DNA from 3 places in the Bacillus sp. AL-1R genome. Region 1 is predicted to be linked to each of the others. Evidence: riboswitches for the same ligand, from Rfam matches in the RefSeq annotation. Region 1 holds a riboswitch; each other region holds the start of a gene.

Region 1 (2,275 bases):
TAATGACTCTTCAAAATCAACAGTATGTTGTTGAAAAAGTATATTCTCAAGCCTTAGGTGAATTGACAGATGAGGATGCTAAGCAAGAAGGCTATCCGACTGTAGAAGAGTATAAGCAATCGATTCTATCAATCCATCCTGGAATGCCTTGGTTGCCAAAAATGAGGGTATGGGTTCATGAGTTTCGTCTGATTCAAGATTAATATCTATGCTGTATAGACTGCTTCTTTACATACATATTGCTAGTGTAATTTTATCGATTGGTCCTTTTTTTGTATTGATTCCGATACTAAAAAAGCTGCATACCACACAGTCCGCGATACAACAGAGCTATTTGGATGTATTCCGGTTTGCTGTCAGATTGGCAAAGCATGCTGGGCATGTGCTGGTTGGATCGGGGGTCTTGTTGGTACTAGTAGGCCATTGGTCGTGGAAGACCTCTTGGATCGTGATGACTATTCTTCTTTTGGTGAGTTCATTATTTTTTCTAGCTAGAGCTTTTTCACCAACGATTAAAAAATTTAGTGAACCAAATCAAGACAAGAAATTGTTGATTCACTTGCTTCGTCGTTCAATCTGGATTTATATCGCTCTTTTAATGGTTATGTTATGGTTTATGGTAGTAAAGCCTACATTATGGTAGGCACAATTCAATTAAGCAGACAGGTTCTTTTTTATTCAAGGGACATTGTCTGCTTTTTTGCTCTTTATTAAAATGAAATAAAAATAAGTATTTAGACCTATTTCGAATGGAGTGTAAAATAGATTCTTTTTATAAAAACGAATGACATAATCCCTATACCAAACACTGTTAGTAAAGAAGATGCTATTTTTAAACGCAATTTTTTTAACAGATTTTTAAAAAAATTCTTGACGTTTTTCAAAAAGAGATATAACATGAACTCAATCATTTAAAAACTTAATAAATTCTATTACTTATCCAGAGAGGTGGAGGGACTGGCCCTACGATACCTCGGCAACGGGTTTGTTATTTCGTAACAAATACCGTGCTAATTCCTGCAAATCGTTCAAGCGATTTGAAAGATAAGAAGTAAAGTGGCTTATAAATTTTAACCCCTCTTCTTATCTGTCTTATTGGATAAGAAGAGGGGTTTTTTGTTGTAGAGCCATAGAAGAAAAAGGGTGAAACATAGATATAAAACCTAGTTTTCAAATCTGTTTACTAAGATATAGTGATTGGAATAACTTGCATTGGAGGAAGTAATTTGATTGAGATTAAAAATGTCTCTAAGGTTTATCCTGGAAGACCGCCTATTAAAGCTTTAAATAATATTAATATGAAAATCGAGAAAGGGGAGATTTATGGAATCATTGGATTTTCCGGAGCGGGAAAAAGTACACTAATTCGTTGTTTAAATAGACTTGAAGAGCCAACAGAAGGATCAGTTTTAATTGATGGATTGAATCTGATGACATTAAATGATGAAGAGTTACGTAAGACACGTAGAAAAATTGGTGTCGTATTCCAGCATTTTAATCTACTTTCAGCTAAAACGGTATTTGATAATATAGCAATGCCGTTATACCTTGAAGGTAAGAAGAAACGGGACGTTCAGGAAAAAGTAATGGAATTAATTGAATTTGTTGGACTTACGGGGAAGCAGGATGTATATCCGGGACATTTATCGGGGGGACAAAAGCAAAGAGTGGGAATAGCAAGGGCACTCGTAACAGACCCAGATCTTTTGTTATGTGATGAAGCTACGTCTGCATTAGACCCTGAAACAACAAAGAATGTATTAGAGCTTTTAAGGAAGGTTAATAAATCTTATAATCTTACAATTTTCCTTATTACCCATGAAATGAGTGTAATTCGTGATTTATGTGATAAAGTGGCCGTCATTGATAATGGAGAAATTGTCGAAGAAGGTAATGTATACGATGTCTTTACGAATCCAAAAAAAGGTATTACAAAGAATTTTGTTAACACTGTATTACAAAATGAGGTGCCGTCTAAGCTATCGAAAACATTATCAAAGGGGAAATATTATCAATTAGTCTTTCTAGGTGAAAAGGCAGCCAATCCATTATTATCAGAGGTTCTAAAAAAATTCGATATTCATTTAAATATTCTTTATGGGTCGATTACAGAGCTACAAGAAAGGCCATATGGAAATTTACTTGTAGCATTAGAGGGAACAAAAGAGGAAAGCTCAAAAGCGATTAAATTTATTTCAGAGAAGGGGATCGATGTAAGGGAGGTTGAATTAAATGGAGCTTAATTGGGAATTCTTTTGGCCACAGTTTTTGCAGG
Region 2 (2,275 bases), 1.1 Mb from region 1:
TATTTGGAAGTGCGTAGTCTTCTAGCTCAACTCCAGAAAGTGTTGCTGAAATTGCTTCTCTAAATGCATTCCCTCCACCAATTGGACCGTCCGGATGACCATGAACACCGCCACCAGCATTGATGACTTGCTCAATTCCAAAATCTTGAATTAATTGAGGCACAAGACCTGGGTGAATTCCAGCAGATGGTACTGGAAAAGTTTCTTTTAATCCATTTGATATCGTTAAATTTTCAGCAATTTTTAAAGCTGTCTCTTTTTGTAATGCAACGGATCCATATGGAGAAGGGAAAAGACTAAAATCTGCACCAGCAATTCGTAAAAGTTTCCCTAGTAATAATCCAGCGTCGATTCCATAAATTGGTGATGCTGTATATGCACCTGATACTGCAGGATGAGCCATAATTGGAATATTAATTGATGGATCTTCTGCCAAACCTTGCAGTACATCAATTCCATACGAGAATACATTTAATAAAAATACATCGGCCCCAGCTTCAACTGCACGTAATGCTTTTTCTTTTAGTTCATATGTACGGCCAGTTAAATTCACGGCATATAATGTTTTATGTCCTGTTTTCTCATAAACTTGGTTCAATATATTTTTACCGTACGTAACACGATCCGTTATTGATGTATTTGTGTCAAAAAGAATCTCGTCATCTTTAATTAAATCAACACCACCTAAAGCTTGCTTTTTTAATTCGTCTGAAATGTATTGAATATCTCTGCCGATAATTGATTTGAAAATGCTCATTAATAAAGGTCGATCATAGACGTCCAATTTCTCTCGAATGCCTTTAATACCAAATTTTGGACCTGGAAAAAGAGATAGAATATCATCAGTAAAATTTAAATCAATTAGTTTGACTTCTCCATCAAGGGATAGCTTACCGAAAACAGTCGTTAAAATAGCTGGTAGATCAGAGGTGAAATTTAAGCTAGGATAGTAGATTTCAATCATTCCTTTTGTCGGTTTATACCCTAAAAAGTTAACGATATTTTCTTCGCAATCTAATTCACGAACTGAAAGTACTTTGCCTTTATGTTTTTGTAATTGAATTTGATCATTTTGAGGTAAATTCGTCCAAGAACCAACCGTTAAACCTAACGCAATTGCCTCTGCCTTTTTTTCCAAATGATGATTTTTATCATAAACTTGGTAAGTTGCTATTACTCCACTCATTTCAAAACCTCCAAAAAGTTTTAATCAAACAAAAAACCTCTCCACTAAGGAGAGGTTTACCTACACCTTATCTGCCAGCAAATGCTGCGAGAATTAGCACCGTACTAGTTAACTAGCCGGTTGCCGGGTTTCATCGGGCTCGGTCCCTCCACCTACTCTGAATAAAGTTAATATTTAATTTTGAATACTTAATCTAATCGCATTATTTCATGAACAATCATAATTGTCAAACATTAAATTTAGAAAATATTTCAATCTCTTTTAATCTAGCAACTGCTTCTTTCAATCGATCAGTATCTGAAAGGAGACCGACTCTTACATAACCTTCACCATACTCTCCAAATCCATTTCCTGGAGCAACTGCGATATGTGCTTTTTCAAGTAATAGATCAGCAAATTCCTGTGATGTAAAACCTGATGGAATCCTTAACCAGGCAAAAAACGAACCTGCTGGTGCTGTTACTTCCCAGCCGATTTCATGGCAGCCACTAATAAATACATTTCTACGCTCTTCATAAAGAGCTAAAAGTTGTTTTACACTATCTTGCGATTGAGTTAGAGCGGCTACTGCAGCTTCTTGAACAGCAGGGAAGATGCTAACATAAAGATGATCCTGTAATAGATTAATTGCTGAAATGACCTCTTTATTTCCAACTGCAAAACCGATTCTCCAACCCGCCATATTATAAGTTTTAGAAAGGGTATAGATTTCAATCCCGCATTCCTTTGCTCCTGGTGTTTGAAGATAACTTAAAGGTTTTTTGCCGTCAAAACCAAATGCACCATATGCAAAATCATGACAAACTGTAATATTATTATTTTTTGCAAGCTCAACTGTTTCTTTAAAAAATTCTTCTGTTGCTATAGCACCTGTTGGATTATTTGGATAATTGATAAATAATATTTTACTAGCATCCAAAACATCATGAGGAATTAATTGATAATCTGGTAAAAATTGATTTTGCTCAAGTAATGGGAGCATGTATGGTACTGTTTTGGAAAGGGATATACCAGATAAATAGTCTGGGTAGCCTGGGTCAGGTACTAAAATTGTATCTCCTGGGTCACATAAACAAAGTGGTAGCTCAA
Region 3 (2,275 bases), 1.5 Mb from region 1:
ACGTGCAGCATAAGCAGCAGAACGGTCAACTTTAGTTGCATCTTTACCAGAGAATGCGCCACCACCGTGACGAGCATATCCACCGTAAGTATCAACAATAATTTTACGACCTGTTAAACCAGCATCCCCTTGAGGTCCACCGATTACGAAACGACCTGTTGGGTTGATAAAGAATTTTGTGTTTTCATCAATTAACTCAGCTGGTACTACTGGTTTAATTACAAGTTCTTTAATATCATTTTCAATTTGTTCTTGAGTAGCTTCTGGACCATGTTGTGTTGATACAACAATTGCATCAATACGAACTGGTTTGTTGTTTTCATCATACTCAACTGTTACTTGAGTTTTACCGTCTGGACGTAAGTAAGAAACTGTTTCATTTTTTCTAACTTCAGTTAAGCGGCGAGCAATTTTGTGTGATAATGAAATTGGAAGTGGCATTAATTCAGGTGTTTCATTTACAGCAAAACCGAACATTAAACCTTGGTCTCCTGCACCGATTGCTTCAATTTCTTCATCTGTCATACTACCTTCACGAGCTTCTAACGCTTGGTCTACACCTAGAGCGATATCTGCTGATTGCTCATCGATAGAAGTTAAAACTGCACATGTATCTGCATCAAATCCGTATTTTGCACGGTCATAACCGATTTCACGGATAGTTTCGCGAACGATTTTTGGGATATCTACATAAGTAGAAGTTGTAATTTCACCTGCAACAAGTACTAAACCTGTTGTAACTGAAGTTTCCGCTGCTACACGAGCATTCGGATCATTTGCTAAAATTGCATCAAGAATAGAATCTGAAATTTGGTCACAGATTTTATCTGGATGTCCTTCTGTAACTGATTCTGAAGTAAATAAACGACGTTGTGACATTGAGTCCCCTCCTAAATTGAATTGACGGATCTCTTTTTTCTCAACATAAGAATAAAAAGTTTGTTCCTATTCCTATGTTTCCCATTTAAGATAAAGATAACTCAGTGTAAATTACGAAATTGCCACTGTATTTAAGTTTTGAGCAAAAAAAAAGCCTTCCTCTTATCAAATATTACATGAGGAAAGGGTTCTTGGTTATTTGCCTTTCGCTCTTATCGTCCAAGACATAAAAAAATGTCTTGCATCAGGTTCAGCACCTTTCACTAAAAGTGAGGTTGCTGGGCTTCGTAGGGCCTGTATCCCTCCACCTACTCGGGATAAGAGAGTATCCGTATGAAAAGTATCATATTAAAATTTCACTTTCTTGTCAACAATTTTCATACTTACTTAGACATAATTCTACAATAATTTAATTTCTACATTCATTTCTATTTAAAGGGAAATTACTAATTATTATCTTACAATTTACTAAATTTCTTCTTTAGATTAAGTATATTTTACTCAAATTAATTTTTTAATCAAATTCATAACACATTTTGCGAACTAATAGTATACACTATTAAAATAAATGTGTTATACTATTTATCGAGATACCTACATGGCAGACAAATTATATTTAAAGGATGGTATTAGTATATGAAGACAGTTGATGTAAACTTTGAATTAAACGAATTACTTACTAGTAATCAAATGTATAACCAACTAAGCGTTTCTGAATTAGTTGAAAAAGTTTTAACAAGACAAGAAGGCATTTTAACGTCAACAGGAGCAGTTAGCGTTTCAACAGGTAAATATACTGGACGTTCACCTAAAGATAAATTTATTGTTAAAGAGGCATCTGTTGAAAATTTAATCGATTGGGGTTCAGTAAACCAACCAATCTCTGCTGACGTATTTGAAAAATTGTATAGCAAAGTACTTAACTACTTAAAAGATCGTAACGAATTATTCTTATTTAAAGGATTTGCTGGCGCTGATACTGAGTATCGTTTACCAATCCAAGTAATTAACGAATTTGCATGGCACAACTTATTTGCTCACCAATTATTTATTCGCCCAACTGAGCAAGAGCTTCAAACTCATGAATCAGAATTTACAATTATTTCTGCTCCTACATTTAAAGCAGACCCAGTGGTAGATGGAACAAATTCTGAGGCATTTGTTATTATATCATTTGAGAAGAAAATAATCTTAATCGGTGGTACGGAATATGCTGGTGAAATGAAAAAATCGATCTTCTCAATTATGAATTTCCTATTACCACAAAATAATGTTTTACCAATGCACTGTTCTGCTAACGTTGGTAGTGAAGGTGATGTGGCATTATTCTTTGGATTATCAGGAACTGGTAAAACAACATTATCTGCAGATGCAGACCGTAAGTTAATCGGTGACG

What was found. A riboswitch is a leader RNA that binds a small molecule or an ion and turns the genes downstream of it on or off. The one in region 1 is predicted to bind S-adenosylmethionine.
Region 2: linked by a shared signal. The riboswitch ahead of ACSBO6_RS08565 (2,3-diketo-5-methylthiopentyl-1-phosphate enolase) and the one ahead of ACSBO6_RS03225 (methionine ABC transporter ATP-binding protein) in region 1 are both predicted to bind S-adenosylmethionine.
Region 3: linked by a shared signal. The riboswitch ahead of metK (methionine adenosyltransferase) and the one ahead of ACSBO6_RS03225 (methionine ABC transporter ATP-binding protein) in region 1 are both predicted to bind S-adenosylmethionine.

The regions. Positions count from the first base shown of each region.
Region 1 covers NZ_CP197469.1:679,239-681,513, forward strand. Annotated here, with positions in the region: gene ACSBO6_RS03215 (ASCH domain-containing protein) at 1-203, shown strand, start outside; gene ACSBO6_RS03220 (hypothetical protein) at 209-643, shown strand; SAM riboswitch class I at 934-1,051, shown strand; gene ACSBO6_RS03225 (methionine ABC transporter ATP-binding protein) at 1,227-2,243, shown strand; gene ACSBO6_RS03230 (methionine ABC transporter permease) at 2,233-2,275, shown strand, end outside.
Region 2 covers NZ_CP197469.1:1,817,129-1,819,403, forward strand. Annotated here, with positions in the region: gene ACSBO6_RS08565 (2,3-diketo-5-methylthiopentyl-1-phosphate enolase) at 1-1,186, opposite strand, end outside; SAM riboswitch class I at 1,251-1,354, opposite strand; gene ACSBO6_RS08570 (pyridoxal phosphate-dependent aminotransferase) at 1,413-2,275, opposite strand, start outside.
Region 3 covers NZ_CP197469.1:3,665,827-3,668,101, forward strand. Annotated here, with positions in the region: gene metK (methionine adenosyltransferase) at 1-879, opposite strand, end outside; SAM riboswitch class I at 1,089-1,203, opposite strand; gene pckA (phosphoenolpyruvate carboxykinase (ATP)) at 1,516-2,275, shown strand, end outside.